3 regions of the Mesorhizobium sp. P2_D5 genome follow, and region 2 is predicted to be linked to each of the others. Evidence: predicted binding sites of a transcription regulator. Region 2 holds the regulator's gene; each other region holds the start of a gene.
What was found. The regulator LexA, encoded in region 2, represses DNA repair genes until DNA is damaged. The targets are predictions, from matches to a motif close to TGTTCNNNNTGTGTTCNG.

Region 1: a site for LexA is predicted at 5,854-5,871, ahead of dinB (DNA polymerase IV). Genes of this name have one in related genera too.
Region 3: a site for LexA is predicted at 3,511-3,528, ahead of recA (recombinase RecA). Genes of this name have one in related genera too.

Annotation. Positions count from the first base shown of each region.
Region 1 is NZ_JBFUEE010000003.1:485,371-495,807, reverse strand. It holds gene AC1DYW_RS15625 (2OG-Fe(II) oxygenase) at 1-699, shown strand, start outside; gene AC1DYW_RS15620 (sigma-70 family RNA polymerase sigma factor) at 708-1,643, opposite strand; gene AC1DYW_RS15615 (alpha/beta hydrolase) at 1,732-2,667, opposite strand; gene AC1DYW_RS15610 (SDR family oxidoreductase) at 2,773-3,654, opposite strand; gene AC1DYW_RS15605 (dihydrofolate reductase family protein) at 3,786-4,373, opposite strand; gene AC1DYW_RS15600 (winged helix-turn-helix transcriptional regulator) at 4,485-4,907, shown strand; gene AC1DYW_RS15595 (DUF899 domain-containing protein) at 4,980-5,693, opposite strand; gene dinB (DNA polymerase IV) at 5,903-7,150, shown strand; gene AC1DYW_RS15585 (hypothetical protein) at 7,279-7,620, shown strand; gene AC1DYW_RS15580 (FGGY-family carbohydrate kinase) at 7,691-9,292, opposite strand; gene AC1DYW_RS15575 (SDR family oxidoreductase) at 9,465-10,190, opposite strand; gene AC1DYW_RS15570 (sugar ABC transporter permease) at 10,213-10,437, opposite strand, start outside.
Region 2 is NZ_JBFUEE010000004.1:249,023-259,459, reverse strand. It holds gene lpxB (lipid-A-disaccharide synthase) at 1-1,067, shown strand, start outside; gene gltA (citrate synthase) at 1,099-2,427, opposite strand; gene gltX (glutamate--tRNA ligase) at 2,612-4,036, opposite strand; gene AC1DYW_RS18925 (ComEC/Rec2 family competence protein) at 4,139-6,601, shown strand; gene lexA (transcriptional repressor LexA) at 6,595-7,332, opposite strand; gene AC1DYW_RS18915 (GntR family transcriptional regulator) at 7,693-8,430, opposite strand; gene kynU (kynureninase) at 8,593-9,840, shown strand; gene kynA (tryptophan 2,3-dioxygenase) at 9,845-10,437, opposite strand, start outside.
Region 3 is NZ_JBFUEE010000009.1:171,711-182,147, reverse strand. It holds gene sufA (Fe-S cluster assembly scaffold SufA) at 36-416, shown strand; gene AC1DYW_RS29860 (GFA family protein) at 444-941, opposite strand; gene AC1DYW_RS29855 (TfoX/Sxy family protein) at 1,032-1,355, shown strand; gene AC1DYW_RS29850 (pseudouridine-5'-phosphate glycosidase) at 1,369-2,286, opposite strand; gene AC1DYW_RS29845 (carbohydrate kinase family protein) at 2,360-3,304, opposite strand; gene recA (recombinase RecA) at 3,586-4,683, shown strand; gene alaS (alanine--tRNA ligase) at 5,077-7,743, shown strand; gene AC1DYW_RS29830 (SDR family oxidoreductase) at 7,754-9,049, shown strand; gene AC1DYW_RS29825 (DUF2269 family protein) at 9,046-9,534, shown strand; gene AC1DYW_RS29820 (PhzF family phenazine biosynthesis protein) at 9,536-10,330, shown strand; partial or broken gene AC1DYW_RS29815 (glutathione S-transferase family protein) at 10,366-10,437, opposite strand, start outside.

The DNA.
Region 1 (10,437 bases), on a different contig from region 2:
GAGACGCGTGTCGCCGCGTACGACTGGCCAGCCCTTGCCACCGAGCTCGACGGCTTCGGCTGCGCGGTGATCGAAAAGCTGCTCTCGCCCGAGGAGTGCCGGCGGATCGCCAGCCTCTATCCTCATGAGCAGCACTTCCGCAGCCACATCCACATGGCCAGGCACGGCTTCGGCAAGGGCGAGTACCGTTATTTCCGCTATCCCTTGCCCGACCTCCTGGGCGGCTTGCGCAGCGCGCTCTATCCCAGGCTGGCCGGCGTCGCCAATCAGTGGAACGAGCGCATGGGGCAAGCCATGCGCTATCCAGCGACGCATGCCGAGTTTCTCGAACAGTGCCATGCCGCCGGCCAGACCCGGCCGACGCCGTTGTTGCTGCAGTATGTACCCGGCGACTTCAACTGCCTGCACCAGGACCTCTATGGCGACCTCGCCTTCCCGCTGCAGGTGGCGATCCTGCTTTCCGAACCGGGCGAAGATTTCACCGGCGGCGAGTTCGCGCTGACAGAACAGCGGCCGCGCATGCAGAGCCGTGTCGAAGTGGTGCCCTTGCGCCAGGGCGACGCGGTTGCCTTCGCCGTCCACAACCGGCCGGTGCAGGGAACCAAGGGCAACTACCGCGTCAACTTGCGCCACGGCGTCAGCCGCCTGCGCTCAGGCATGCGCCACACGGTCGGCATTATTTTTCACGACGCCAAGTGAGGCCGACTTCATCCGGCGTCGGCGGATGCCATATCCAGGATCCAGGGACACGCATAGTAGTCGCTGATATGATCGATCACGCCGCCGTCGGCATGGATCCGCACCAGATACGCCAGCCGCCAGACCACGCCATGCAGCCTGTCGACGAGCAGCACGTTTTCCCCTTCGAAGGCGCCTGGCCGTATGCGCCAGGGCAGCTCGCTGCGCTCAAATTCGGCGAAGTAGGGCGAGCTGGAGAGCAAGCCATTGTAGCAGTCCGAAACGCGCAGCCGGGCATCGGCGCTGGTCAGCGCCCGCACCCCGTCCCAGTCTCGTTTGTTGAACAATTCGACATAGCGGTCGAGCAGCCGCGCCAGTTCGGCATCGTGTAGCGGTGCCGCGATCGGCTGCGCCGGCAAGACGGCGAGCTTGGCGCGACCGCGGTTGAGCGCCGACTTGACACCGCCCGATGTCGAGCCGACCAGATCGGCGATCTCCTCAAGCGAATGGTCGAAGACATCCTTGAGCAGCACGCAGGCGCGCTCCTTCGGCGGCAAATGCACGACCAGCCGCTCGATGGCACGGCCGGCGCCGGGACCGGCGGGCTCGACAGGCAGCACGATCTCGTCGCCGGCATAGCCGGCCTCGGCTCGCTGCCGGGCGCGGCGGCTCCTGATGAAGTCGATGCAGCGGTTGTGGGCGATACGGAACAGCCAGGGCCGCAGCGCCTGCGCATCGTCGAGCAATTCGATCTTGCGATAGGCCTCGAACAGCGCCTCCTGCATGATGTCCTCGCCATCGAGGGCCGAACCGGTCATGCGCGCGCAGTACCGGTGCAGCTTGACGCGCAGATGCGAAACCGTCTCCAGGAACTCTTTGTAGCGCTGGTCGAACAGGCCTTCGGGGTCAAGCCGCGGCTGCATCCCTTGTGCCGGTTCGACGGGTTTGCGGATCTGCTGGTTCATCGCGGCATATCGGTCAGCGTCACCACACCATTGCGCAAGTGCTGCACGTCCACAAGCACGAAGCTCGATACGACCAGCCGGCGCATGCTCACGCCGCTCTGTCGCTGGTAGCTGGTAAGCCCAGCCTCGGCCGCACCCAGGTGGCGAGGCGGCCGATCGCATCGTCGGCTTCCGGCGCCTTGCCGGCCATCATCTGGAAGGAATGCAGCATGCCGTCAAAGACGTCGAGCCGCGTCTCGAGGCCGGCCAGCCTGGCGCGCTCGGCGAACATGCGGCTTTCGTCGACCAGCGTCTCGTCCGCGCCGGCTTGCAGGAAGACAGGTGGAAAACCGCTGAGGTCGGCATAGAGCGCACTGACCAGCGGATCGAGCCGATCGCCATCGTCGATGAAGTTCGTCACCAGCCAGTCGACGGCAGCCTTGGCGAAAGCCGGGTCCTTGTCGCGGTTGGTCTCATAGCTGGCGCCAGTCAGCGCCATGTCGAACCAGCCGGAGATGATCAGCGTCGCGGCAGGCAGCGGCCTGCCTTCCGCACGAAGGCACTGCAGCACGCCATAGGTCAGCACCGCGCCGCAGGAATCGCCGGCAAGTGCGATGTGCCTGGTGTCGAAGCCTTGCCGGGTGCGGTCGGTGAGCCAGTTCCAGGCGGTCATCGCCGCATTGAGCTGGGCCGGATGCTTCGCCTGATGCGCCAGCGGATAGCCGTAGAGCAACGCCCGGCAGCCGACGGCCTTGGCCAGATGCCCGACCAGCTTGCGGTGCGTGTAGATCGAGCCGCCGATGAAGCCGCCGCCATGCGCGTAGAACAGCACCCGCTGCTCGTCCGCGCCCTTCGGCACGATCCACATCGCCGGCACGCCACCGGCATCGACCTCGATATAGTCGACGCCGCCGGGTTCGCCGGTCAGCGCCGTCCAATGCGTGTCGTTGTAGTCGATGATCGCTTGCGGACTAGTCAGTTTGCCGGCATTGGCAGCCAGCGCCGCATAGTGGTTCCTGTTTGCCTCGCTCTGTATGCTCGCCATTATGGTCTCCCGGGGTTGCGGATCGCGGGCCGCGCGACCTTCGAAGCCTAGGACGAACGGGCGGTCGGAAAGGATACGTGGCCGCGGAAGTTTTTTCGCGCGCGGCTAGTGCTCGCCGCCAAACATTGCAGCATGACGCCGGGCGAATTCGACGAACGGCGTTGCCCGCACGCCGAACATCTCGTGCGTCGCCAGATGCACCCGCGATTTCGGCCGCCGCAGCCGCTCGGCCAGTTGCTCGTCCAGCGCATCGGCGAAGTCGGTTGGAACGCCGCCGGCCAGCAGATTGCGGCGCCGCACTTCAGGGCTCACATTGACATAGCGAACCGACTTGCCAATCGCTTGCGATATCCGCGCCGCGACATCGCACATCGTCAGCGCCTCGGGCCCGGTCATGTCGAGGCTCTCGCCTGCATGGCCGCCATCGCGCAGCAGCCGGAAGGCCACCTTGGCGATGTCCTCGACATCGACCGGCGACAGTTCGGTGTCGCCGAGTGCGAGACGGAAGACGCCCTCGGCGGCAATGGTTGGCGCGTCGCGCAGATAGACCTGCATGAACTGGCTGGGGCGCAGATGCGTCCACGCCAAGCCTGCCCCTTCCAGATAGCGCTCGATCTCCTCATGCATCCGCGTGAAGCGGAATTTCATCGCGTCATAGCCGATGTTGGATTCCGCGCCTGAAAACTTCACCACATGGGCGATACCGGCCTGCTTGCAGGTGTCGATGAAGCGGCACTGCGTTTCCGTCATGTCCTCGGCGGCGGTCGAAATCATCAGCACGCGGTCGATGCCGTCGAGTGCAGCGCCCAGCGTTTCAGGCCGGCGCATATCGCCCTCGATCAGTTGTATCCCGGCAAGCTCGTCGAGCCCCGCCGCCGAGGCCCGGGCCGGGTCCCGCACCAGCGCCCTCACCTCATGCTTCTGCCGTGCGAACTCGCGCACGATCGCCTTGCCGTTCAGGCCCGTGGCGCCTGTCACCAGGATCATGGTCTTGTCTCTCCGTTCAGGATTGATGCGCCCGCCCTGCTGGCGACCGCACGTTGAAGACGAAGAGACGCGGGCAAAGGATTCCGCACAAACATCTTTTTATCGGCGAGATGCCTTCGTGATGCCTCGGATCACGCCACTGGCGCGTAGCGGTTGACCACCATCCCGCAGGCATAGGCTTTCGAGCCGAGCAGCCGCAGGGTCTCGAAACCGCCCTGGTCGAAGATCCGCCGTCCCGCGCCCAGCACCGCCGGGTTGACGAACAACTGGAACTCGTCGACCAGCCCTGCCGCGATGAGTGAGGAGGCGAAACCGGCGCCGCCGAAGACGGCCATGTCGCCGCCCTCGCCTGCCTTCAGCGCCTTGACCTCGCGCGGCAGGTCGCCACTCGCCACCGTTGTGCGCTCCCACCGCGAGGCTTTGAGCCTGTCGCTCAGCACCACCTTTCGTGCTTCGACGACGCGTTGCGCAAAGGCATAGAACGGATCGTGCGGAAATTTCTTCGCCGCATTGCCCCAATGGGTCAGGTAACCCTCCTCGGCCATCTTGCGGCTGAGCAGGATGGTGTCGACGCCGGCGAAGACGGCGTTGAAGTCCCGCTTCAGCTCGTCGTCCCAGGCGCTGTCGTCGCCCCATTCCCAGAGCTGCCAGTGATGATCCTCGTCGGCGCCGACAAAGCCGTCGACCGACATCTGCATCTGCAGGATCAGTTTTTTCATGGCCATTCTCCGGTTTGTCCGACACTGACGAATGATTTACTTCTGGAACCATTTGACGCACGGCGGAGAATGATGTCAATAGTAAATTGATTTAAAAATGGAACCATAGACATGTCGACCAAGGGAAAGTCCGGCTGTCCGATCAACCTGTCGCTCGAACTGCTCGGCGACCGCTGGACGCTGCTCATCATCCGCGACCTGATCTTCGCCGGGAAAAAGCATTTTCGGGAATTCCTGCAGTCCGACGAAGGTATCTCCTCGCGCACGCTGGCCGAGCGGCTGCAGACGCTCCAGGACGAAGGCATCCTCACCCGCAGCGAAGACCCTACACACGGGCTGAAAACGATCTACCGGCTGACCGAGGCCGGCATCGACCTGCTGCCCGTGCTGGCGACGCTCGGCGCCTGGGGCAGCAAGCACCGCAGGGCCGATGACAAGCTGTCCCGGATCGCCGACGAATTGGCGGCCGGCGGTGATGCTGCGCTGGACCAGATGAAGGCAGCGTTGCGGGCGGAGCATCTGGCGAACACATGATCGCCGAAGCTATGAAAGACGCCCGGAGGCCAAGGCAGGGCGTTGGCTAACTGTGCGGCGATAAATGGATAATCATCGACCATCATACTGATCGTGAAGACGGACCCAATCGCCCAGCGTATGTGACGGCCCATTTTCATTGCGGCCGACGGGAGTGAGGTCGAGATAGCTATAGGTCCCGATCAGGTTCTCGCCACCACGGCCCCGCACCTGGAAAGTGCAATAGATCTTGCCATCATCATCTTTGTAGAAAACGGTAGCACCACCGCGATCTCTGCCTGATATCGCGACCTCCTCGAAATTGAATAACACCTTGCCCGAGTTGATCTGGTCCTCGGTGAACGATACCTGGAAGTCGAAATTGAAATCGCTTCCGAATGACGACACCCAGTCGAACTGCCAATTCATCCGCGCCTTGAAGTCCAGTAGCTCGGCGAGAGGAGCGCGCGAGCAGACGGCCAGGGAGACGTCGTGATGCATCAGATGCTGGTTGGCGGCGTCGATGTGGTCGCAAAGGAATGAACAGCCGGTGCACCGATAGTCTGCATTGGGCGGAAACATGAAGTGATAGATGATCAACTGGCTGCGGTTCTTGAAGAGATCGGCCAACGATTTCCTTCCCTGGGTCGTATCGAACTCGTAGGGCTTGTCGATCCGCAGCCACGGCAGTGCCCGCCGGTCCGCCGCGAGTTGTTGACGCTGGCGCGTGAACGCCTTTTCTTTCTCGAGATGCGCTTTGTGCGCTTCAAACCAATCCGTGTAAGGCGCGATGATGTGGTCGGTCATGTCGTCCTCCTTCCGCACTCTGGCGTGTGCTGACGGTGTCGTTGCCTGTCTTAAAGACGTTGTTGAAAACCGCGATCCGACGTCGCCTGAACAATTTGTGCTGAAGAACGCGGCTGATAGCACCGGACGCCGACATTCAGCTTGACAGTCGTGCGCGCTTTGTTCTCTATATGTTCCAATCTATCAGCAACTGCGGATGTGCGGTCTGGATGGAAACGACAGCCACCATCCTGCATGCCGATCTCGACGCCTTCTATGCTTCGGTCGAGCAGTTGCTCGATCCGTCGCTGCGCGGCAAACCAATTGCGGTCGGCGGCGGCGTCGTGCTTGCCGCCTCCTACGAGGCCCGCGCCTTCTGCGTGCGCGGCGGCATGCCCGGACGCAAGGCGCGCGAACTCTGCCCGCAGCTGATCTTCGTCGGCGGCAATTTCAGCGACTACCAGCGCCTGGGCGACGCGGCGATCAAGGTGCTCGACGACTTCACGCCCGTGGTTGAGCGCATCTCCATCGACGAAGCCTTTGCCGATGTCGCGGGCTGCACTCACCTGTTCGGATCCCCGCAAGAGATCGCCACGACCATCCGCCGCCGCGTCCGGGCAGAGCTCGGCCTGCCGATCTCGATCGGCGTGGCGCGCACCAAGCATCTGGCCAAGATCGCCTCGCAGGTCGCCAAGCCCGACGGGCTGGTGGTGGTCGACCCAGGCACCGAGATCGCATTTCTGCACGACCTGCCGGTCGGGCTGATGTGGGGCGTCGGCCCGGCGACGAAGGCGCGGCTGGCCGAAATCGGCATCGAGACCATCGGCCAGCTGGCCAGGACGCACAGCGGCGCGCTGATGCGGCTGCTCGGTCCCGCCGCCGGCGAAAAGTTGTCGGCGCTGTCATGGAACCGCGACCCGCGCAAACTGGAGACGAAGCGCCGGGCGCACTCGGCCGGCGCGCAATCTGCGCTCGGCCAGAAGCCCGCCGTTGCAGGGGTCATCGTGCCCACTTTGCTGCATCTGGCCGACCGCGTCGCCAGCCGGCTGCGCGCCAAGGCAAGGCCCGGCCGCACGGTGACGGTGCGCGTGCGCTTTGCCGATCTCAGCGCCGTCACGCGCTCGATCACGCTTGACCAGCCGATCGCGGCGACCGCGATGCTGGCCGAGATCGCCGGCGACCTGGTGCGCGGCGCGCTTGCCGACCACCCTTACGAGAAGACGATCTCGCTGCTGGCGATCTCGGTCTCGCATCTCGAGGAAAGTGCCGAGCTGCAACTCGAACTGCCGCTCGGCCTCGCCGATGAGAAGCGCCGTCCGGGCACTCGAAAAGGCCTGGCACGCTTCGGTGCCGACCGCGCCATCGACAAGATCCGCGAGCGCTTTGGCAAGCAGGCGGTCGGCTACGGCACGGTGGCGCTGGAGGCCGCACGCTCCGTGCCCGACGAATTCAGGGAATTGGCGCAGAAGGAGCTCTGAGGGCCGCCGAAGCCAATCGTGCCCTGCATATGACCGCGCAAGTTGTAACTGGTAGCAGCAAAAGAGTGACTTGATTTCAGGCCCTGGCTATTCGAGTAAGGTGCAGCGGCCACAAGCCATGGAATGCGATGTTCACAGCCTTCATCGTTTGCGCGTCAGTCACAGCTCTCAGCGCGGTCGTCAGTCTCGGTTTCTCCTTGGCTGCCGCCATGAACGAAACCGGCAACGCCCGGACAATAGCTTTCTACGGTTGTGCACGCAGCGTGGCCTTGGTGGTCGCAAGCGCCGTGCCGTTTTTTACGGGTTCGACGGAATGGCTTGAAGCCATCGCCTGGATAATGATCCTTGTGCAGGCTGGGGATGCGATCATAGGCGCCACGATCGATGATCGGATGAAAACCTTCGGCCCGGCCGGCATGTCGCTCGCCAACCTTCTGGCTCTCCTATGGCTCATCCAGTCTGTTCAATGAGACGACGACAGACAGCCTAGGCGCACGTGTGTTCCTCTGCCATTCAACGCCATTCTTGTGGCTGCCTGCTTCAGCCTCTGATCGCCTTGCCGGCTTGCTGCAACTGCTCGAACGCCGCGAAACGCTTGGCGTGCCAGCCAGACAGCGAAGCGTTGGGATGATAGACCTCGCCGAGTTCCGACATGCCCGCCATGGCCGTCACCAGGTCCTTGTATGCTCCTGCGGCGACGGCGCCCAACATCGCCGAGCCGAGCAGCACCGGCTCCGGCGAGGTCGACGCCACCACCACCATGCCTGTCGTGTCGGCCAGCAGCTGGCGCACCAGCGGGCTTTGCCCGGCGCCGCCGCTGACGACGATGGTGTCGACAGGGATGCCCTTCTCATGCTCGGCCCGCACGATCTGGCGCGCGCCGTAGCCCAGCCCGCAGACGCCGGCGACATACAGCCCGACCAGGCTTTGGTGGCTGGTGTCGAGATCGAGCCCGGCAATCAGCGCGCGCGCATCCGGGTCGGCGAAAGGTGCGCGGTTGCCGAGGAATTCCGGCACGACATGGATCTCGCCGACCAGCGCCGGCATTGCTGCGGCGCCCCCACGGCCTTGCGCCTGCAGCGACAGCCAGGCGCTGAGGCCGAGCCCTTCGGCCTGCGCCCTGGCCGCGGCTTCGCCGGCCGCCGGGTGCATGCGCACCAGATGGTCGATGGCTGCACCTGCCGCCGATTGACCACCCTCGTTCAGCCACAGCTCCGGCACCATGGCCGAGAAATACGGACCCCAGACGCCGTCGACGAAGGCCGGTTCGGCGGTCGACGACAGGGTGCAGGCCGAGGTGCCGAAGACATAGGCCATGCGCGACAGGACACTGCCGAAATCGCCGCGCGCCCCGACCGTGCCGACACCGCCGGCATGCGCATCGATCAGCCCGGCCGCCACCGCGGTGCCGGGGGCGAGGCCAAGGTCGGCCGCCGCCTGCGCGGTCAGTCCGCCGCCCAGCGATGCTCCCGCCGGCACGATCTCGGTGCCGATGCGCGCAAACGCCTCGTCGGCCAGCGCGCCGAGGCCGATGTTGCGGAAATAGGTCTCATCCCAGCGGCTCTCATGCGCCAGATAAGTCCATTTGCAGGTCACCGTGCAGACCGAGCGGGCAAGGCTGCCGGTCGCCCGCCAGGTCAGGAAATCGGCGAGGTCCAGGAACTGCCAGGCCGCGTTGAAGGTGGCGGGCATGTTTTCCGCAAGCCATAGGAGTTTCGGTGTCTCCATCTCAGGCGAGATGACACCGCCGACATAGCTCAGCACCGCCGCGTCGCTGCGGTTGATGCGGCGCGTCTGCTCGATCGCGCGGTGGTCCATCCAGACGATGATGTTGCGTTCTGGATTGTTGGACGGACCCACCGGCAACGGCACGCCGCCCTCACCCAGCACCACCAGCGAACATGTGGCGTCGAAACCGATGCCGGCGATCGCCTCGGGCGCTATGCCGGCTTCAGCGACAGCGGCGCGGGTGGCAATGCAGACCGCCCGCCAGATGTCGTGGCTCGACTGCTCGACGATGTCGCCGGCCTCGCGCCAGACCTCGATGTCGTGCTTGGCCGAGGCAAGCAGGTTTCCCGCCTGGTCGAACACCCCTGCCCGCGCGCTGCCGGTGCCGACGTCGATGCCGAGATAATGGGGCATGGGGAAACCTTCGGTTAGGGGAGTAGGGGAGTAAGGCAGGCAGTAGGGGAATAGGCAGCAGGCGAATAGCGACTAGATTTGAGCCCGGACTTTGGACCGCAGAACAACATACTGCCCTACTCCCCTACTCCCGTACTCCCCTACTCCCGTACTCCCCTATTCCCCTACTCCCTTAAAGATCATTGCTCTGCGGCAGGATCACCAGGTCCCGGATAGTCACGTTGCGCGGCCGGGTCAGCATGAACATCACTGCCTCTGCGACCTCGCGCGGCTGCATCAGACCGCCGGCGGCGAGCTCTTCCTCGAGCTTGGCCTTCGGCCAGTCGTCGACCAGCGCGGTCACCACCGGGCCTGGCGCCACGGCACCGACGCGCAGGCCGTGCTTGGCCACCTGCCGGCGTACTGTGTGGACGAAGGCCTGCACGGCATGCTTGGACGCGGTGTAGATCGGCTCCCAGACCACCGGAACCAGCCCGGCGATCGAACTGGTGACGATGATATCGCCGGTCTTGCGCTCGACCATGTGCGGCAACACCGCGTGGATCGAGCGGAAGACGGCGTTGATGTTGAGGTTCAGCATGCGGTCCCAGGTGTCTGGATCACCGGTCAGCACCTCGCCGCCGACATAGGCGCCGGCATTGGCATGGAAGATGTCGAGCTGCCCGGCCTTTTCCAGGATCTGCGGCATCATGGTGGCGACGCTTGATGGCTGCATCAGGTCGATCACCAGCGGGATCGCCTTGGGGCCGAGGTCGGCGCACAGGCTGTTCAGCGTCGCCTCGGCGCGGTCGACCAGCACCACGCTGGCGCCAGCCGCCAGCATGTATCTTGCGCATTCGAGGCCGATCCCCGACGCCGCCCCGGTGACGGCCGCAACTTTTCCGGACAGTTGAGTCATAGCTCTCTTCCTGTTGATGGGTTCAGGCCCGGCCATGGGAAACACGCGAACGGCGAGCCAGCGAGTCGACGATGACTGCTATGGCAAGCACGGCGCCTGTGATCATGTACCGAAGCGACGAGGACAGATCGAGCAGCGTCAAGCCGCTGGCGATCGACTGGATGACGATGATGCCGAGCAGTGCCGAATAGGCGCTGCCGCGGCCGCCGAACAGGCTGGTGCCGCCGATGACGGCCGCCGCGATGGC
Region 2 (10,437 bases):
AGCTCGTCGGCCTCGGCGGCCGCCATTTGCAGGCGCTGGGACTGACGTCGCCATTCGATGCCGGCGAGATCGCCCTGATGGGTTTCAGCGCCATTCTACGCGACCTGCCACGCCTGATGCGGCGGATCAACCAGCTGGCCAAAACTGTTGCGGACGAGAAGCCCGATTGCCTCGTCACCATCGACAGTCCTGACTTCTCGTTGCGCGTCGCCAGGAAGGTGCGTGGGGCCAATCCGTCGATCCCGATCATCCACTATGTCTGCCCAAGCGTGTGGGCATGGCGGCCGGGCAGGGCGGTGGCCATGAAGCCCTATGTCGACCATGTACTCTGCATCCTGCCGTTCGAGGTGAAGGAACTCGAACGACTGGGCGGCCCGCCCGGAACCTATGTCGGGCATCGCCTCACCCATGATGCAGGCGTGCTCGGTGCTGCCAAGGCGCAGGATCTGCCGCGCGATCTTGCGTCTCCGGATCGCGTCAAGACACTGCTCGTCCTGCCTGGTTCGAGGCGCGGCGAGGTGCGACGGCTGCTCGAGCCGTTCGGCGAGACGGTGTCGATGCTGCATGCGCGCGGGCATCGCCTGCGGCTGCTGCTGCCGACCGTCCCGCATGTCGCCGACCTCGTCAGGGCCTCGGTCACACGGTGGGATGAGAAACCCGAGATTATCCTTGATACCCAACGCAAATGGCAGGCCTTCGGCAAGGCCGATGCGGCGCTGATCGCGTCGGGGACGGTATCGCTGGAGCTGGCGCTGGCCGGTGTGCCGATGGTCTCCTGCTACAGACTCGATCCCGTCGCGCGCGTCGTGGCGCCTTACCTGTTGTCCGTCTGGTCGGCGCTGTTGCCCAACCTGATCGCGGATCGGGCGCTGGTCCCGGAATTCTATAATGAGTACGTCAAGCCGAACAATCTGACCCGGCAACTGGAAGCGCTGTTTGCCGACAGCGGGATGCGCGCCTGGCAGAAGCAAGGTTTTGCCGAGATTACCCGGCGCATGGCGACCGACAAGCCGTCCGGCGAGATCGCGGCGGGTGTCGTGCTTCGTCACATAAAAAAAGCGCCCTGACGGGCGCCTTTCTCAATCCGGAAAGCCTCGATCACCGCTTGGCGATCGGCACGTAGTCACGCTCCGGCGCACCGGTATAGAGCTGGCGCGGGCGGCCGATCTTCTGGCGCGGGTCCTCGATCATCTCCTTCCACTGCGCGATCCAGCCGACGGTGCGGGCGACCGCGAACAAGACGGTGAACATCGTGGTGGGGAAGCCCAGCGCCTTAAGCGTGATGCCGGAATAGAAGTCGACATTCGGGTAGAGTTTCTTCTCAATGAAATAGGGATCGGTCAGCGCGATCTTTTCCAGCTCCATGGCGATATCGAGCAGCGGATCGTCCTTGATGCCGAGCTCGCCCAGCACCTCATGCGCCGTCTTCTGCATGATCTTGGCGCGCGGATCGTAGTTCTTGTAGACGCGGTGGCCAAAGCCCATCAGCCGGAACGGGTCGTTCTTGTCCTTGGCGCGAGCGATGAATTCCGGGATGTGGTCGACATGGCCGATTTCGCCCAGCATGTTGAGCGCCGCTTCATTGGCGCCGCCATGGGCCGGGCCCCACAGGCAAGCGATGCCGGCGGCGATGCAGGCGAACGGGTTGGCACCCGATGAGCCGGCAAGACGCACGGTCGAGGTCGAGGCGTTCTGCTCGTGATCGGCATGCAGGATGAAGATGCGCTCCATGGCGCGCGCCAGCACCGGATTGATCTTGTACTCCTCGCACGGCACGGCGAAGCACATATGCAGGAAGTTGGCGGCGAAGTTCAGCTCGTTCTTCGGGTAAATGAAGGGCTGGCCGATATGGTATTTGTAGGCCATCGCCGCGATCGTCGGCATCTTGGCGATCAGCCGCATGGAGGCAACCATGCGCTGGTAGGGGTCGGAGATGTCGGTGGAGTCGTGGTAGAAGGCCGACAGCGCGCCAACGACGCCGCACATCACCGCCATCGGGTGCGCGTCTCGGCGGAAGCCGGTGAAGAAGCGCGACATCTGCTCGTGCACCATGGTGTGGCGCGTCACGCGGTAATCGAAATCGTCCTTCTGCGCCTTGGTCGGCAATTCGCCATAGAGCAGGAGATAGCAGACCTCGAGGAAGTCGCCGTGTTCGGCCAACTGGTCGATCGGATAGCCGCGGTGCAAGAGGATGCCGGCGTCGCCGTCGATGAAGGTGATTTCGGACTCGCAGCTTGCGGTCGAGGTGAAGCCGGGATCGTAGGTGAAGGCGCCGGTGGTGCTGTAGAGCGAGGCGATGTCGATGACATCAGGCCCGACCGAGCCGCTTCGCACCTTGAACTCGTGCGTCTTGCCGGCGAATTCAAGCGTTGCCGTGGCCTCGTGGGTGTTGCCGCCCAAATCCAGTTTTTTCGCAGCTTCGGTCATTGCAAACTCCTTCTTGTTTCCTCATGCCGGCAAAGGCAAAATTCCGCAGAGCGACACGTCGAAATCACCGCAATGCGCGTATTCGCCACCGCATTCTAGGAGGTGCGTGCCAGATTGGGCCAGGGCCTAATGTTGCACTGCGAAACGCGCCTTTCAATGCCAATCTTCTTGGGCCAGTTCGCTCCTAATCGATTTGATCCGCTATGCGCGCCAGGCTTTCCTCGCGGCCGAGCACGGCAAGCACGTCGAACACACCCGGCGAGGTGCTTTTGCCAGTCAGGGCGGCGCGCAAAGGCTGGGCCACGGCGCCAAGCTTGTGGCCGCCGGCCTGCGCATAGTCGCGCACGGCGGCTTCAGCCGCAGTGGCCGTCCAGTCACCTGACAGGGTCGTCAAAGCTTCGTGAGCGCCGCGCAGGATCTTGCGCGCGTCTTCATTGAGCAGCAGTGCCGCCTTGTCGTCGATCGGCAGCGGCCGGGTGGCAAACAGGAAGGCGGCGCCGTCGACAAGTTCGACCAGTGTCTTGGCGCGCTCCTTCAGGCCGGGCAGCGCTGCCAGCAGTTGCGCCTTGTTCCTGTCGTCGAGGCGCGCGGCCATCGCCGGCCCCCCCTCGAGATAGGGCAGGGTGGCGATGAAGATGTCGAACAGCTCAGCATCGCTCATGCGGCGCATATGGACGCCGTTCAGCGCCTCGAGCTTGGCGAAGTCGAAGCGGGCGGCGCCCTTGTTCACATCGCCGATGTCGAACCAGGAGATCATGTCCTTGATCGACATGATCTCGTCGTCGCCATGGCTCCAGCCGAGGCGCGCCAGGTAGTTCAGCAACGCCTCCGGCAGGTAGCCCATGGCGCGATAGGCCTCGACGCCGAGCGCACCGTGCCGCTTCGACAGCTTGGCGCCATCGGCGCCGTGGATCAGCGGGATATGCGACATGGACGGCACGTCCCAGCCCATGGCGTCGTAGATCACCGTCTGGCGGGCGGCATTGGTCAAATGGTCGTCGCCTCGGATGATGTGGGTGACGCCCATGTCGTGGTCGTCGACGACGACGGCATGCATATAGGTCGGGTTGCCGTCCGAACGCAGGATGATGAAGTCGTCGAGATCCTTGTTGGGGAAGCGCACCTCGCCCTGGACACGGTCGTGCACCACCGTCTCGCCCGTCGTCGGCGCCTTGATGCGGATGGCGCCCTTGGCGCCTGCGGGCGCCTCGGAGGGGTCCCGGTCACGCCACCGGCCGTCATAGCGGGGCGGCAGGCCCTTGGCGCGTGCTGCCTCGCGCATTGCCTCGAGCTCGGCAGGCGTCTCGTAGCTGTAATAGGCCTTGCCCATGCGCACGAGCTCCTCGGCCACCTCGCGATGACGCGGCGCGCGCTCGAACTGCGAGACGGCCTCGCCATCCCAGGAGAGGCCGAGCCAGGAAAGCCCGTCGAGAATGGCTGCGGTCGCGGCATCGTTGGAGCGCTCGCGATCGGTGTCTTCGATGCGCAGCAGCATGGTGCCGTCAGTGTGCTTTGCGTACAGCCAGTTGAACAGCGCCGTGCGCGCGCCGCCTATGTGCAGGTAACCGGTGGGCGAGGGGGCAAAACGGGTGACGACCTTGTCGGACATGAAACTCTCGGAAACCATCTGAAGCGGGGTGTGGTTGCGCGGACTTTCGCGCGTTGCGCGTTCATGTAGCATAGGGTGTCGAGGGCGCAAGGGGCAGACCCGATGGCTGGACGGGGCCGGGGCTCGGATCAGGGCGAGGACGCCGCTATTGGCGTCAGCGAACGGTCCCTGTTTGCGACGCCGCTGCCGGCTGCGTTACCGCTGCCATCACCTCTCGTGCCGGCCCCCGGCAACCCGCCGTTGCAAGCGGATGTCTCCGCCCCCGCTCCTGTTGCCGAAGTTGGCAGGATCGTGCGCGTGCGCCGGCAAATCGGCCGGATATCGCTGCCTCGGCTGCGCCACAGCGTGGCCACGGCAGCGGGCCTGGAGCTTGATCGAGGCGTAGCCTTCCTGCTGGTGCCGGTCTGTCTGGCGATCGGAGCGATCGGCTATTTTTCGCTGACGGTGGAACCTGATTTTGCGAAGCCTGTCGCGGTCGTCGTTCTGACGGGGCTCTGCGCGTTCGTCTCGCGTTCCAGGCCGAAAGCCCATCTTTGTTTCATGGCTGCGGTGCTGTGCACGCTCGGCCTGCTCGCCGGCAAGGTCGAGACATGGCGGGCGGGAACGCAGTTGCTCGGTTCGGAAATCTCGACTCAAGTGACCGGCCGCGTCGTCTCGCTTGACCGAATGGAGTCCGGCCGCATCCGGCTGACCATCGACGTGACGTCGACAGCCAGGCCGAAATTGCGCTATGCGCCGGAGCGGGTTCGGCTTTCGGCACGAAAGATCCCGGCAGAGATAACCCCAGGCTCGCTGGTCACCGGCTACGCCAAGCTATTGCCGCCCACCGGCCCGGTGCGGCCGGACAGCTACGACTTCTCCTTCGACAGCTATTTCGCCGGCATTGGCGGCAGCGGGTTTTTCCTCGGCAATCCAAAGCTTGTCGCCGGCAATGACGACGACACTCCGCTGTCAGCCCGCCTTGCCTCGGGGATAGAAAATGCCCGTGAAGCCATCGCCGACCATATCAGGGGCAGTATCGGTGGCGCCGAAGGCGAGATCGCCGCGGCGCTGATCGTCGGCGTGCGCGCCGGCATTCCCGATGAGATCAACGAAGCGATGCGGCGCACCGGCATCTACCACGTCATCTCCATTTCAGGGCTGCACATGGCGCTGGTGGCCGGCACAATCATGATGCTGATGCGCAGCGCCTTCGCCCTGTTTCCGGACTTTTCCGCGCGCCGGCCAGTCAAGAAATACGCCGCGGCCGCCGCGCTTTTCTCGATCGCCGCCTATCTTGTCATCTCAGGCGTCGTCGTTGCCGCAGAGCGCAGCTTCATCATGCTGGCGGTGATGCTGATTGCCGTGCTGTTCGATCGGGCGGCGCTGACCATGCGCAACCTGGCGATCTCGGCGATCGCGGTCATTGCGGTGTCGCCGCATGAAGTGGTCGGCCCAAGTTTCCAGATGTCGTTCGCGGCGACCGCGGCGCTGGTCGGTGCCTATGCCGGCTGGTCTGATCATCGTGCGGCGAAAACGAGTCCGCCGCCGCCACGGCGATCTCTGCCTGGCTTTCTCACGCGAAAATTCTTGTTGGCGATGGGGGGCCTTGCCATGACCTCCATCATCGCCGGCAGCGCTACGGCGCTGTTTGCCATCTGGCATTTTCAGCGGGTGTCGCCGCTCAGCCTGTTCGCCAATCTCGCCATCATGCCAATCGTCTCGCTGGTTGTGATGCCTTTCGCCGTCCTCAGTGCGCTGGCGATGCCCTTTGGCGCTGATGGCCCCTTTCTTTACGTGATGGGCAAAGGCCTGACGGTGATGATCGCCATGTCCGGATGGATTTCCGAGCGCTCGCCGGTCGACGCGGTCGGGTTGATTTCGCAGCAGTCCGTCCTGCTGGTGGCGATTGCCTTGGTCATTGCGACGGTGGCGACGACATGGCTGCGGCTCGCAGCCCTTCCGTTCGCGCTTGCCGGCCTGTTGACCGTCTCGGACACGCGCGCACCGGACGTGCTGATCTCCGAGGACGCCAGGCTGGTTGCGCTGCCGATCGGGGCTGGCGAACTCGCCGTCAGCCGGGCACGCCCGAACGAATTCACGGTCGACAACTGGAAACGCGCGCTGACATCCGAAACCATCGTCATGCCGGAAGTGTTCAGCAAAGGAGACGGGCAATTCGAGATAGCCGATGCCGCCGAGCTGCCGTCGGGCGCGCCTTTCTATTGCACATCGGGCGTTTGCCTCGCCAAGCATCCGTCCGGTGCGATCATCGCGCATGTCGAAGACCGAAAGGACGCCTGGATGGCCTGCGGCTTCGCCGACCTGATCGTCATCAATGACGCCACGGCCTATGACCCCTGTCACAATCCACTTGTGCTCGTCATCACCAAGCGACAACTGGCTCGCAAGGGTAGCGCGGCCGTCTTCTTCGATCGCCAATCGGCGACCACGCCTGCGACGATCAGCTTCGCGGTGGACGGGTCATACCGGCCCTGGCACACGCAGCGCAAGTTTTCGCGCGAGGCGAGGGGCCTGCCACCCTACCGCAAACCCGAAAAGCCGGTCGCAAGCCCTGCTCAGTAGCGCCTGATCAGCCCGACGAGCTTGCCTTGCACCTTGACCCTGTCCGGTCCGAAAATGCGGGTTTCATAGGCCGGGTTGGCGGCTTCGAGAGCAATCGAGGCACCCTTGCGGCGGAACCGCTTCAGCGTCGCTTCCTCTTCATCCACCAGCGCCACGATGATCTCACCCGGGCTGGCTGTATCGGCATTGCGGATGATGACAGTATCGCCGTCGAAGATGCCGGCCTCGATCATCGAGTCGCCCTTGACCTCCAGGGCATAGTGTTCGCCGCCCATGATCATGTCCGGCGGCACCGAGATCGAATGCGTCTGGTGCTGGATGGCGTCGATCGGCACACCGGCCGCGATGCGTCCCATGACCGGGATCGACACGGCGGAAACCACGTCGTCGTCATTGCCGGCCGAAGGCATCCGCGAAGACGCAGGCTTGAGTTGCCGGCCAAGGCCGCCTTGACCGAGGCTGCCCTGGATGACGCTTGGCGAGAACTTCTTTGCCGCGTTGAGGCCTGGCGCGATCGAATCCGGTAGCCGCAGCACTTCCAACGCGCGCGCCCGATTGGGCAGGCGGCGAATGAAGCCGCGCTCCTCCAGCGCCGTGATCAGCCGGTGTATGCCGGATTTGGAGGCAAGGTCGAGCGCTTCCTTCATCTCGTCGAAGGATGGCGGAATGCCGCTTTCCTTGAGCCGTTCATGGATGAACATCAGCAGTTCATGTTGTTTGCGCGTCAGCATGGCAGCCCCCAGGTTACCCAAAACCAGAATCGGAAAAACAAACCCAGAACAAACACTATCTGTTCCAGTTGTGTTCCGCAACCGTTTAAAGTTTAATGAACTTGTTAAGGCGGCTGAAATTATTCGGCGCCCCGGCAGTGGGTCGCTATCGACGCTTGCCTGCCACCGCCGGGCGCTTGGTTGGATTGAAATTGCTATGGTTAATGGCCTGCTGCCCACCCTGTGTCGGGCTTGGCCTCGGCTAATGCTGGAGCTCGACAAGGGGGCTCGGTTCACTTCACCGGTCGTGGCTCCCGTGAACGAAAGGGAGCCAAAATGCCAACTTTGGCGGAGGAATTGCCCATATCGTTCCTCGCCGCATTACCGCTTGTTTGTGCTGCCGTCGCCGGCATGGACATAGACATGCAGCGTGTAGCCGATGTGGGCAACCATCAGGGCTTTCGCGCGCTCGATGTCGCGATCCAGCGCCGCTTCCATGAGCGCGGTATGATGTTCGATCGCGACGGCCTGGCGCAACGCCTCCATGGCCTCTTCGTGGCCGTACAGGAGACCGGCAGCCGCCCGCAAGGTTGGCGCCAGGCCAAGAAAGCGGTGATGGCGACGCAACTGATCCGCGATCGTGGAGTGGAAGGTCAGCAGCCAGGGGGACGCCGCCGCGCTGAGCAGTGCCGCATGGAAAGCCTCGTGCTTTTCATCCCATTCGTCGACCACGTCGTCGGACGGGTCGTCGACCGCGGTCCTGCTGCGCGACAGCCGGTAATGGGCGGCGACGACGGCGTCCTCCCATTCACGGCCGCCTTTCTCGATCGATTCCTGGAGCAGTGGCAGTTCAACCACCAACCTGGCGCGTGACAGATCTTCCAACTCGTTGCGCGAGACCGGAGCGACGGCAAAGCCGCGATTGCTGATGGCGGTCACCAGGCGCTCGGCCTCCAACCGCGAGAGCGCCTCGCGCAGCGGTGTCCAGCCGATGCCGTAATTGTTGCGCAACGCGCTGAGCTTGAGCGGCGCGCCGGGCTTCAGACGGGTGGTGAGGATATCGCGACGCAGCAGCCTGTATGCTGCTTCTGTCTTCGAGAAGTGCTCGTCGTCCAGCATAGCCGACCATCCGTATCGATTGCTCGGGGGATTATATATGAAATCCTTTCATTGCGTAAATTATATATAACGTTTGACAACACCCAAGGGACTGCCCATGATCGCCGACGGTTTCACCTGATATGTTCATCTGAGCACGCTCATGCGCGGGGATGGTCGACCATGAATGCAACTCCCGATCTCGCTGCAATCGAGGCGATGGACGCCGCGGACCCGCTACGCGCCATGCGCGATCGTTTCGTCTTGCCGCAAGGGGTGATCTACCTCGATGGCAATTCGCTTGGTGCGGCTTCACCCGCCGTCTTCGACGAACTGAACAAGGCCGCGACACAGGAATGGGCGCAGGACCTCATCCGTGCCTGGAACGCCGCCGGCTGGTTCGACATGCCGGTCGAGCTCGGCGACCAGCTCGGACGCCTGATCGGCGCCGCGGCTGGCCAGACTGTGGTCTGCGATACGACGTCGATCAACATCTACAAGGTGCTGCATGCGGCGCTCGCAATGCGGCCGGATCGGTCGGTCATCGTCGCCGAAGGCGACAGCTTCCCGACCGATCTCTACATGGCCGAGGGCGTAGCTTCGACGCGGCCCGGTACGGTGCTGCGGCTCGAGGGCGTCGATGCGCCTGACATCGAGGAGCTGATCGATGAGCGCGTCGCCGTTATCCTGGTCAACCACGTCAACTACAAATCCGGCCAGTTGCGCGACATGGCGGCGCTGACGCGCAAGGCCCATCAGGCCGGTGCGCTGATCGTCTGGGATCTCTGTCACACCGCCGGTGCACTGCCGGTCGAACTCGACGGCGCCAATGCCGATTTCGCCATCGGCTGCACCTACAAGTACCTCAATGGCGGCCCGGGTTCGCCAGCCTTCATCTATGCCGCACAGCGGCACCATGGTGATGTCTATCAGCCGCTCAGCGGCTGGTGGGGGCATGCGCGGCCGTTCGCCTTCGAACAAGGCTATGCCGCAGGCACCGGCATTCGCCGGTTCCTGTGCGGCACGCAGCCGGTGTTGTCGATGCGGGCGCTCAAGGGCGCCCTGGACCTCTGGAACGACGTCGACATGGCGGCCGTGCGCCAAAAGAGCATCGGGCTGACCGATCTGTTCATCCAGCTGGTCGAAGCAAGATGCGGGGCGTACGGGCTCGAGCTTGAAAGCCCGCGCAACGGCAACGAGCGCGGCAGCCAGGTGTCATTCATCCACCCCAGCGGCTACCAGGTGATGCGGGCCTTGATCGAGCGCGGGGTGATCGGCGATTTCCGCGCGCCTTCGACCATCCGCTTCGGCTTCACGCCGCTCTATGTCGGCTACAAGGATGTCTGGCAGGCGGTCGAGGTGCTGGAAGACATCCTGCGCACGGGTGCCTGGCAGGATGCGCGTTTCGCGGTCAAAACCGCGGTGACCTGAGAAGCTAGAGCCGGGTGCGAACTGTCCAGAGTTCCGGAAACAGGACGACCTCGAGCATCTTCTTCAGATAGGACGCACCGGACGTGCCGCCGGTGCCGCGCTTCAGGCCGATGATGCGTTCGACCGTGGTCACGTGGTTGAAGCGCCAGCGGCGGAAATAATCCTCGAAGTCGACCAGTTTTTCAGCCAGCTCGTAGAACATCCAGTAGCGCTGCGGGTCGCGGTAGACTGTCTGCCAGGCGACCAGGACCGCTTCATTCTCGGTGCGCGTCTCACGCCAGTCGGTACGGTTGGCGTCAGCACCGATGTCGAATCCGTTGCGGGCGAGGAGCAGCAGCGCTTCGTCGTAGAGCGACGGTTCGGCTAGGATCGCCTCAAGCTTCCCGCTGAGGTCCGGCCGATGCTTGTGCGGGCCGAGCATGGCGAGGTTGCGGTTGCCGGCCATGAACTCGATGGCGCGATACTGCCAGGACTGGAAACCCGAGGACTGGCCGAGCGCGTCGCGGAACTCGGTGTATTCGCTGGGTGTCATCGTCCGCAGCACGTCCCAGGCGTTGTTCAACTGCTCGAAGATGCGGGCGACGCGCGACAGCATCT
Region 3 (10,437 bases), on a different contig from region 2:
AGGCCTTGAACCTGCACGGAATGGAGAAAGAACAGATGGGACGCTTTGCCGTCATCACCATGACCGAAAAGGCCGCCGACCGGGTGCGCGAGATCGTCGCCACCCGCGACAACGCGCATGGCATTCGCCTCGGCATCAAGAAGGGCGGCTGCGCCGGCATGGAATACACGGTCGATCTGGTGACCGAACCCAACACCAAGGACGACCACATCGAGCGTGATGGCGCCCATGTCTATGTGGCGCCCGAGGCTGCCCTTTTCCTGTTCGGCACCGAGATGGATTTCGAGCAGACGACGCTGCGCACCGGCTTCACCTTCCACAACCCGAACCAGAGTTCGGCCTGCGGCTGCGGCGAATCCGTTGAGCTGAAGCCGGCCGACCTGAAGGCTCTTGCGGAAGCGCGCGCCTCGGCCTGAGATTTCCCCTCGCCAGGGCGACGAACGCTAATCCACCCACATGCCCGTTCGCTTGTGCCAGTCGGCGATGGATTCCTCCGGATAGACGTCGAACGTCCTGTCGTCCTTGCCAATCACGGGTTCGACCCAGTTGGCTTTGTATTTCAGCATCAGATGCACCTTGCTCGGCGGCTCCGGCAGATCGGTGTCGATCGCCGAGGCGAAGGGATGCACCAGATCCGGCCAGGTCGGGTCGTAGAGCCACAGTGCCGACCCGCATTTGCGACAGAAATTGCGCTCGCCGGTCGATATCTCGCACCGCGGATGCTCGTCGTCCTCGATCTCGGCCCGGTAGACGCCGAGGTTTCGTTTGCCCTTGATATTCAGGGTCTCGTTGTCGGCACCGAGATTGATGGCGAAGCCGCCGCCGCCTTGCTGCTTGCGGCATATCGAGCAGTAGCACAGCATGAACGGCGCCGGCGTGTGGCTCTCCACCTCGAAACGAACGGCATTGCAACGGCAGGACCCCTTGAGCAGAAGCGGCATGACAAAACGACTCCGACGGATGTTCTCAATCTGTCAGCATGATCTTGGTTGCGCGATGACAATGTCAAATGCCGGTGACATGATCGCGGCATGGACAACGAACGCATCGCCGAACTGTTCGAGGGCCTTGGTCCGGTCAGCATCCGCAAACTGTTCGGCGGCAAGGGCATCTATTTCGACGGTGTCATCATCGCCGTCGTGCTGCGCGGCGAACTGATGCTGAAGGCCGACGAGCAAAGCGCGCCGGACTTCGAGGCGGCAGGCTGCCGGCAGTGGACCTATACCGGGTCCCGGCACGGCAAGCTGGTCTCGATGCCCTACTGGAACATTCCCGACAGCGCTTTTGATGATCCCGACGAGATGACGCTCTGGGCACGCCGCGCCTATGAGGCCGGGCGGCGGGCGGGGAAATAGCCCTCGTGGCGAACTACAGCGCCTTCGCGATCTTCGCCGCCAGCCTTGCGTTGTTCTCGACCAGCGCGATGTTGGTCTTCAGGCTCCTTCCGCCCGTGAGTTCCAGGATTTTCGACAGCAGGAACGGCGTCACCGCCTTGCCGGTCACGTTGAGCGCTTCGGCGGCCTTCTGCGCGGCCTCGATATAGCCGGCCATCTCTTCGGCGGGGATTTCGTGGTTTTCGGGCACCGGATTGGCGATCAGCATGCCGCCGGCGAGCCCCAGCGCATGCCGGGTCTGGTAGAAATGCGCGATCTCTTCCGGTCGGTGCAAGGTCAGCGGCGCGCGGAAGGGCGAATGCCGCGACCAGAAGGCCGGCATCGTCTCGCAGCCATGGCCAACCACGGGCACGCCGCGCGTTTCCAGCACTTCCAGCGTCTTTTCGATGTCGAGGATGGCCTTGGCGCCGGCCGACACGACGATGACCGGCGTGCGCGCCAACTCGTCGAGGTCGGCGGAAATGTCGAAACTCTTTTCCGCCCCCTTGTGCACGCCGCCGATGCCGCCGGTGGCGAACACCTTGATGCCAACCATATGCGCCGCGATCATCGTGGCGGCGACGGTGGTGCCGCCCGTGCGCCCTTGCGCAACCGCGAAGCCGAGGTCGGCGCGCGACAGTTTCATGGCGTCGCCGGTCATGGCGAGGGATTCGCGCTCGCCGTCCGAAAGCCCGATCTTGATGCGCCCGCCAACCACGGCGATCGTGGCCGGCACGGCGCCGCCGTCGCTGATGATCTTTTCGACATCGGCCGCCATGGCGCCATTGTCGGGGTAAGGCATGCCATGGGTGATGATGGTGCTTTCCAGCGCCACCACCGGCCGCCCGGCGGCCAAGGCCTGTGCAACCGGCGCATGGATATCGATGAAGGGACGGGCGGTTTCTGGTGTCATCCTGATCTCCAATCCGGCGCGATGCGTCTCCACTTGGACGCGAAAACACTCCGGCACTATGAACTGGCCGGTCTCATGCCACTTCCTGCGCATCTGGCACAAGAGCCAGCGCCTCGGTGAAATCAGCCGTGGTGAAATCGGGAACGGCGTCGGCGCTTTCGATGGCCAGCGTCGCCGCGGCAATGCCTTCGCGCAGGGCCGCGCGCAACGGCATGCCGCGAAGCGAGGCAGCGACCGTCGCTCCCGCCAGCGCATCGCCGGCGCCGGTGACGTCGGCGACCTTTCTTGGCGTCGGCGGCAGGATCGAGAAGGTGCCGGCTTCATCGAAGCCCAGCATGGGAGCGCCGCCCGCTGTCACCACGCCGCTTTTGAGCCCGGCACGTTTCAGCCCGTCGACGATGTCCTGCCCGGAGGCCGCACTGTCCAGGCCGGCAAGTGCGACGGCCTCGCGCTGGTTCATGAAGACGACGGCCAGATTGCCGAGCACCGGCCTCAGGCGCACGATCTTGGCCGGCGAAATGGCAATGGCGAAGACGGGTTTGCCGGCGGCGAGTGCCACGAGCCGCTCCAGTGCGGCCGTCGGCAAATTGGCGTCGCAGAAGACGGCATCGGCGGCAGCGAGTACCTCGCGCACCTTCGAGCGTCTGACCTGTTTGGGAAACGCCAGCTCGTAGAGCGCCATGTCGGCAAAGCCGACGATCAGTTCGCCTTCGCTGTCGATCAGCGCCGTATAGCTTGGCGTCGTGCGATCGAGGAACACCGCCGAGAGGTCGGTAATCCCCGCTTTGGCGATGGCCCGTGAAACCGTATCGGCGGCGGCATCGCCGCCGCGCACCGACAGCAGCGAGGCCGAAACACCGCGCCGGACCGCACTGCGCAAGGCATTGAAGACGCCGCCGCCGACGTCCTCGCGCATCGTGCCCGGATTGGACGCGGCCGGCACGTAAGCGCCGGACACCTGGCCACGCCGGTCGATATGGGCGCCGCCCACGGCCAGGATTCTTGGAGATTTCACCATGCCGGCGATATGACCTTTGTTATTCCGGCCGCACAAGCGCTACGCTAACTAACGAAGCTTCGCATGCGGGGCGGCGATTCGGCAGATCGAAACAATCGAGCCGACTGGCCCAATGCGAGGTGCGCTCCTGATGTGATTCTTGGGACAAAAAAAGAACAAATCCGGATAGTGATTGCCTTTCAGGTACTTGAACCCTCTTGCCAAACAAGAACAAAAAAGGTACAAATGGGCAGGGATTACGGATTGTCCGGCCTTCATTGACGACCAAGGGGTGATGTATCATGGCTCAGAATTCTTTGCGGCTGGTAGAGGACAAAGCGGTGGACAAATCAAAGGCTCTGGATGCGGCGCTGTCGCAAATCGAGCGGGCTTTCGGCAAGGGCTCGATCATGCGGCTCGGCGCGAACGAGCAGGTCGTCGAGATCGAAACCGTGCCGACCGGCTCGCTTGGCCTCGACATCGCGCTTGGCGTCGGTGGCCTGCCGCGCGGCCGCATCATCGAAATCTACGGGCCGGAAAGCTCGGGCAAGACGACGCTTGCCTTGCACACTGTTGCGGAAGCCCAGAAGAAGGGCGGCATCTGCGCCTTTGTGGATGCCGAGCATGCGCTCGATCCGGTCTATGCCCGCAAGCTTGGCGTCGATCTGGAAAACCTTCTGATCTCGCAGCCCGACACCGGTGAACAGGCGCTGGAAATCTGCGACACGCTGGTGCGCTCCGGTGCCATCGACGTACTGGTGGTCGATTCGGTCGCGGCGCTGACGCCACGCGCCGAAATCGAAGGCGAGATGGGCGATTCGCTTCCCGGCCTGCAGGCCCGCCTGATGAGCCAGGCGCTGCGCAAGCTGACCGCCTCGATCTCGCGCTCCAACACCATGGTCATCTTCATCAACCAGATCCGTATGAAGATCGGCGTCATGTTCGGTTCGCCCGAGACCACGACGGGCGGCAACGCGCTGAAATTCTACGCCTCGGTCCGCCTCGACATCCGCCGCATCGGCTCGGTCAAGGACCGCGACGAGGTCGTCGGCAACCAAACCCGCGTCAAGGTGGTCAAGAACAAGCTGGCGCCGCCCTTCAAGGTGGTCGAGTTCGACATCATGTATGGCGAGGGCGTGTCCAAGACCGGCGAACTGGTCGACCTCGGCGTCAAGGCCGGCGTGGTTGAGAAGTCGGGCGCCTGGTTCTCCTACAATTCGCAGCGTCTCGGCCAGGGCCGCGAGAATGCCAAGCTGTTCCTGCGCGACAATCCCGACACGGCGCGCGAGATCGAACTGGCGCTCAGGCAGAATGCCGGGTTGATCGCCGAGAAATTCCTCGAGAATGGCGGCGCCGAGAGCGGCGACGACGGCTTCGAGGAGGAATCCGGCGCGATGTAACAACTTCGTGCACGGGATGCTGGCCGAAGATCGGCCATAATCCTGTTCTATTATCTCAGGCTTATGTAATTGAGTTCAGTGTTTTTTGCGTCCCAAACCGCCGGCTTTCGAGCCGGCGGTTTTTCATTTTGCGGCCGGCGCCGATGGTCGGCAAGCGCGCGATTTGGACCAATTCCGTGTTTCTGGACAGGGTGCGGTGCGACCGCTAAAAGGCCAAGTCTATTTTCTTATGGATGTCGCCCAAAAGTGCGCAGCGGTTTTGGGACAGCGACATGCATGGAAGCAAAAACTTGAAGCGCGTCGACTGAATCCGTTTTTCAGCGCGACGCGCTTTGAGACCCAGAGCCCATTTTCCGCCGGTTTGCCGGCGGTTTTCTCGAAAAGGCAGCATTCATGAGTGGCGTGAACGAGATCCGGTCGACTTTTCTCGACTACTTCCGCAAGGAGGGTCACGAGATCGTCGCGTCGAGCCCGCTGGTGCCGCGCAACGATCCGACGCTGATGTTCACGAACGCAGGCATGGTGCAGTTCAAGAACGTCTTCACCGGCCTGGAGAAGCGGCCCTATTCGCGCGCCTCGACCGCGCAGAAGAGCGTCCGCGCCGGCGGCAAGCACAACGACCTCGACAATGTCGGTTACACCGCGCGCCATCTGACCTTCTTCGAGATGCTCGGCAATTTCTCCTTTGGCGACTATTTCAAGGAGCGCGCCATCGAGCTTGCCTGGAACCTGATCACCAAGGAATTCGGGCTCAACAAGGACAAGCTGCTGGTCACCGTCTATCACACGGACGACGAGGCGGCGGGCTTCTGGAAGAAGATTGCCGGGTTTTCCGACGACCGCATCATTCGCATCGCGACCTCGGACAATTTCTGGGCGATGGGCGACACCGGACCGTGCGGGCCGTGCTCGGAGATCTTCATCGACCGCGGCGAACACATCTGGGGCGGCCCGCCCGGCAGCCCGGAGGAGGATGGCGACCGTTTCCTCGAATTCTGGAACCTGGTGTTCATGCAGTATGAACAGGTGACGAAGGAGGAGCGCATCGATCTGCCGCGCCCGTCGATCGACACCGGCATGGGCCTGGAGCGCATGGCGTCCATCCTGCAAGGGGTGGAAAGCGTCTTTGAGACCGATCTGTTCCGTCACCTGATCGACGCGGCGTCTTCCGCCATCGGGCACGGTCCCGACAAGGAGACGGTCGCGTCCTTCCGCGTCATTGCGGATCATCTGCGCTCGTCGTCCTTCCTGGTCGCCGATGGTGTGCTGCCGTCGAACGAAGGCCGTGGCTATGTGCTGCGCCGCATCATGCGCCGCGCCATGCGCCATGCACAGTTGCTCGGTGCCCGCGATCCCTTGATGTGGCGCCTGGTGCCGGCCCTGGTGCGCGAGATGGGCCAGGCCTATCCGGAACTGGTGCGCGGCGAGCAGTTGATCACCGAGACCCTGAAGCTCGAGGAAACGCGGTTCCGCAAGACGCTGGTGCGTGGCCTCGGCCTGCTTTCGGAGGCGACGGAAAAACTGGGCGCCGGCGACATGCTGGATGGCGAGACGGCCTTCAAGCTCTACGACACCTACGGCTTCCCGCTCGATCTGACGCAGGACGCGCTGCGCCAGCGCAGCATCTCGGTCGATCTGGCCGGCTTCACCAATGCCATGGAACGGCAGAGGGCCGAGGCGCGGGCTCACTGGGCAGGCTCCGGCGACGCGGCCACAGAGACGATCTGGTTCCCGGTGCGCGAGAAGGCGGGCGCCACCGAATTCCTCGGTTACGAGACCGAGCAGGCGGAAGGCCTCATCCAGGCGCTGGTCAGGGACGGCAAGACCGTCGACAGCGCAAGCAAGGGCGAGGCAGTTGCCGTGGTCGTCAACCAGACGCCGTTCTATGCCGAGTCCGGCGGCCAGATGGGCGACACCGGAATCATGTCAGGCGAAGGCTTCTCGATCGAGATTTCCGATACGCAGAAGAAGGCCGATGGCCTGTTCGTCCATATCGGCAAGGTGGCCAGCGGCACGGTCAAGACCGGCGCGGTCGTCGAGCTCAAGGTCGACCATGACAGACGCTCCAGGCTGCGCGCCAACCATTCCGCGACGCATCTAATCCATGAGGCGCTGCGCGAGGTTCTGGGTAGCCATGTCGCGCAGAAGGGTTCGCTGGTTGCGCCTGAGCGCCTGCGCTTTGACATCTCGCACAACAAGCCGATTTCGCCCGAGGATCTCGAAGAGGTCGAGCGCATGGCGAACGAGATCGTCGTCCAGAACGGCCCGGTGAGCACGCGCCTGATGTCGGTCGACGATGCCATTGCCGAGGGCGCCATGGCGCTGTTCGGCGAGAAGTACGGCGACGAGGTGCGCGTCGTGTCGATGGGCACCGGCCTGCATGGCGCCAAGGCCAACCGGCCCTATTCGGTCGAGCTCTGCGGTGGCACGCATGTCAGGGCGACCGGCGATATCGGCCTGGTGCGTGTCGTGTCGGACAGCGCGGTCGCCGCCGGTGTGCGCCGCATCGAGGCTTTGACCGGCGAAGCCGCGCGCAAGCATCTCGACGAGCAGGACCGGCGTTTGAAATCGGTGGCCGCGACGTTGAAGATCTCGCCGGCCGACGTGCCGGCGCGCGTCGAGGCGCTGCTCGACGAGCGCAAGAAGCTTGAGAAGGAACTGAGCGAAGCGCGCAAGAAACTGGCGCTGGGCGGCGGTGCCGCGGCGGGTGCACCGTCGGAGAACGAGACTGTCGCCGGCGTCGGCTTCCTCGGCAAGGCAGTTTCGGGTGTTTCGCCGAAGGATCTGAAGCCGCTGGCCGATGCCGGCAAGAGTTCGCTCGGTTCCGGCGTCGTCGTCTTCGTCGGCGCCGGCGACGACAACAAGGCGAGCGTCGTGGTCGCTGTCACTGATGATCTGCTAAGCCGTTTCAGCGCGGTCGATCTGGTGCGCGTGGCCTCCGCAGCATTGGGCGGTCAGGGCGGCGGCGGGCGGCCCGACATGGCGCAAGCCGGTGGCCCGGACGCCTCGAAAGCCAGTGATGCGATCGCCGCGGTCAAGGCGGCGCTGGAGGCAGCCTGAAAGTCCCTGCATGAAGGTGCTCGTCCTTGGCGGCTACGGTCTGATCGGCGAAGCCGTCGTCGGCCGCTTGCTTCGCGACGGTCATCATGTGGCCGGCCTTGGTCGCAATGTCGTGGATGCCGAGCGGCGCTGGCCGGCGGTGCGCTGGATCGCCGCCGACATGTCGCGGCTGCTTGCCGCTGAGCACTGGCTGCCGGTGGTCACCGGCATGGATGCAATCGTCAATGCGGCGGGCGCCTTGCAGGACGGCCCGCGCGATCGCCTCGACGCCATCCACCGGCATTCGGTGGTGGCGCTGGTCGCGGCATGCGAACAGGCCGGCGTGCACCGTATTGTCCAGATTTCCGCGATCGGCGCCGACCTCTCCTCCAGCGACGCTTTCTTCAACAGCAAGGCGCAAGGCGACAGGGCTGTCGCAAGCTCTGCGCTGGAATGGACGATCCTGCGCCCGGGTTTGGTGATCGCGCCCGCCGCCTATGGCGGGACAGCCCTTTTGCGCGCCCTTGCGGCCTTCCCCGCTTTTATCCCTGCCGTCATGTCGCGCCAGCCGATCCAGACCGTGGCGGTTACCGACGTTGCTGAAGCGGTCTCGCGCGCGGTCGCCGGATCGCTGCCGCCCCGTACTGCCGTCGATCTCGTCGAGGCGCAAGCCAGACCGCTCGCCGATGTTCTCCTAGCCTTTCGGGCATGGCTTGGCCTGCCGCAGGCGAAGGTCGTACCGGTGCCGGCCATTGTCGGCCGTCTTGCTGCCGTGACCGCCGATGGCCTCGGCCTCCTTGGCTGGCGATCGCCTTTGCGCAGCGCAGCCCTTGCCGCGCTGGCGCGTGGCGTGACCGGCAATGCCGGGCCATGGAACCAGATTTGCGGCCATCCGCTGCAGCCGCTGGAAGCAACGCTGGCCGCCATGCCGGCCCATGTCCAGGAGCGATGGTTCGCGCGCCTCTGGCTGGCAAAACCTGTCATCTTCGGCTGCCTGGCCCTGTTCTGGCTTGCTTCGGGCATCATCGGCCTGATCCGGCAAGACGAGGCCGCTTCCATTCTTGTCTCACGCGGCGTGTCGGCGAAATTGGCGGACATGTCGGTTCTTGCCGGCAGTGCTGCGGATATCCTGGCCGGCGCGGCGGTTCTGGTCCGGCCCTTTGCTCGGCCAGCGCTGCTGGCGATGATAGCCATCACGCTGTTTTATCTGGCGGCGTCGACGCTTCTCGTTCCCGGTCTATGGCTCGCGCCGCTGGGGCCGCTGGTCAAGACGATCCCAATGCTGTGCCTGGTGCTTGTGGCGCTGGCGGTCCTCGACGAGAGATGAACCTCTGGGCCGACATACTGCGCTGGACGCATGTCATTGGCGCCACGGTTCTCTTTGGCACCGGCGCCGGGATCGCCTTCTTCATGCTGATGGCGCAGCGCACCGGTCGCGCCGAGCTGGTCGCCCATGTCGCGGGCACGGTTGTCATCGCCGACACCATATTCACGGCAACCGCGGTCGTCGTGCAGCCGATCACCGGCGTGTTGCTTGCTCGGGCATTGGGGTGGCCGCTGTCCGAGGGCTGGATTGTACTGTCGCTGCTGCTTTATGTCGTGACGGGTCTGTTCTGGCTGCCGGTGGTCTGGATCCAGATTCGGATACGAAATCTGGCGCGACAGGCGGCCGTCGAAAATCGACCGCTGCCCGTCGAGGAAAAGCGCCTTTTTCGCATCTGGTTTGCTTGCGGCTTTCCGGCTTTCGCTGCCGTGCTTGCCATCGTTTGGCTGATGGTCGGCCGGCCGGCGATCAGTCTTTTTGGAGGATGATGTGCCGACGCTGACCATGTACCAGGTCGATGCCTTTGCCGAGCGCGCCTTTCAGGGCAACCCCGCTGCCGTCCTCATCTTGCAGGACTGGCTGGCGGACGAGGTGATGCAGGCCATCGCAAACGAGAACAATCTTGCCGAAACCGCCTTTGCTCGGCCGAACGGCAAGGGCTGGGACTTGCGCTGGTTCACACCGGTTCATGAAGTCGACTTCTGCGGACACGCCACCCTGGCGACCGCCCATGTGCTGGCCTCGCAACACGATGTGGCCGATGACATGGCCTTTGCCACGCGAGTGGGCGAGTTGCGGGTCTCTCAGCGGCAAGGCGCCTACCAGCTCGATCTGCCATGCTTCCCGCCGCAGCCTGTCGATTGCGAAACCATGCTGGCGCTGCGGGAGATATTGTCGCCGCATCCGGTTGCGGGCTTTCGCAATTTTGAGAACCTGTTCGTCGAGCTTGCCGACGAGCAATCCGTCCGGTCCTTCGTTCCCGACCTGCTCAGGATCGAAGCTTTTCACCCGCTCGGCCTTGTCATTACCGCGCACGGCCAAACGCATGATTTCGTCTCCCGCTATTTCGTTCCCGGAGCCGGCATCCCCGAGGATCCGGTGACCGGCTCAATTCATGCGACGCTGGTGCCGTACTGGGCTGAAAAACTCGGCAAGACCCACCTGTCGGCCTTCCAGTGCTCACAGCGTGGCGGGCATCTCTTGTGTGACCTGGCCGACGATCGCGTGCTGATCCTGGGTCGCGCCAAGACCTTCATGAAGGCGGAAATCTATCTTCCGGAATGAACGGCGGGCCGGATTGAACAACGGGCGCAGGCTGATCAGGCCGCAGGACCGCTCGCGGCAAAGCTTGGACGGGCAGCGATCCGGTCCCACCACGCCTGGATCTCGGG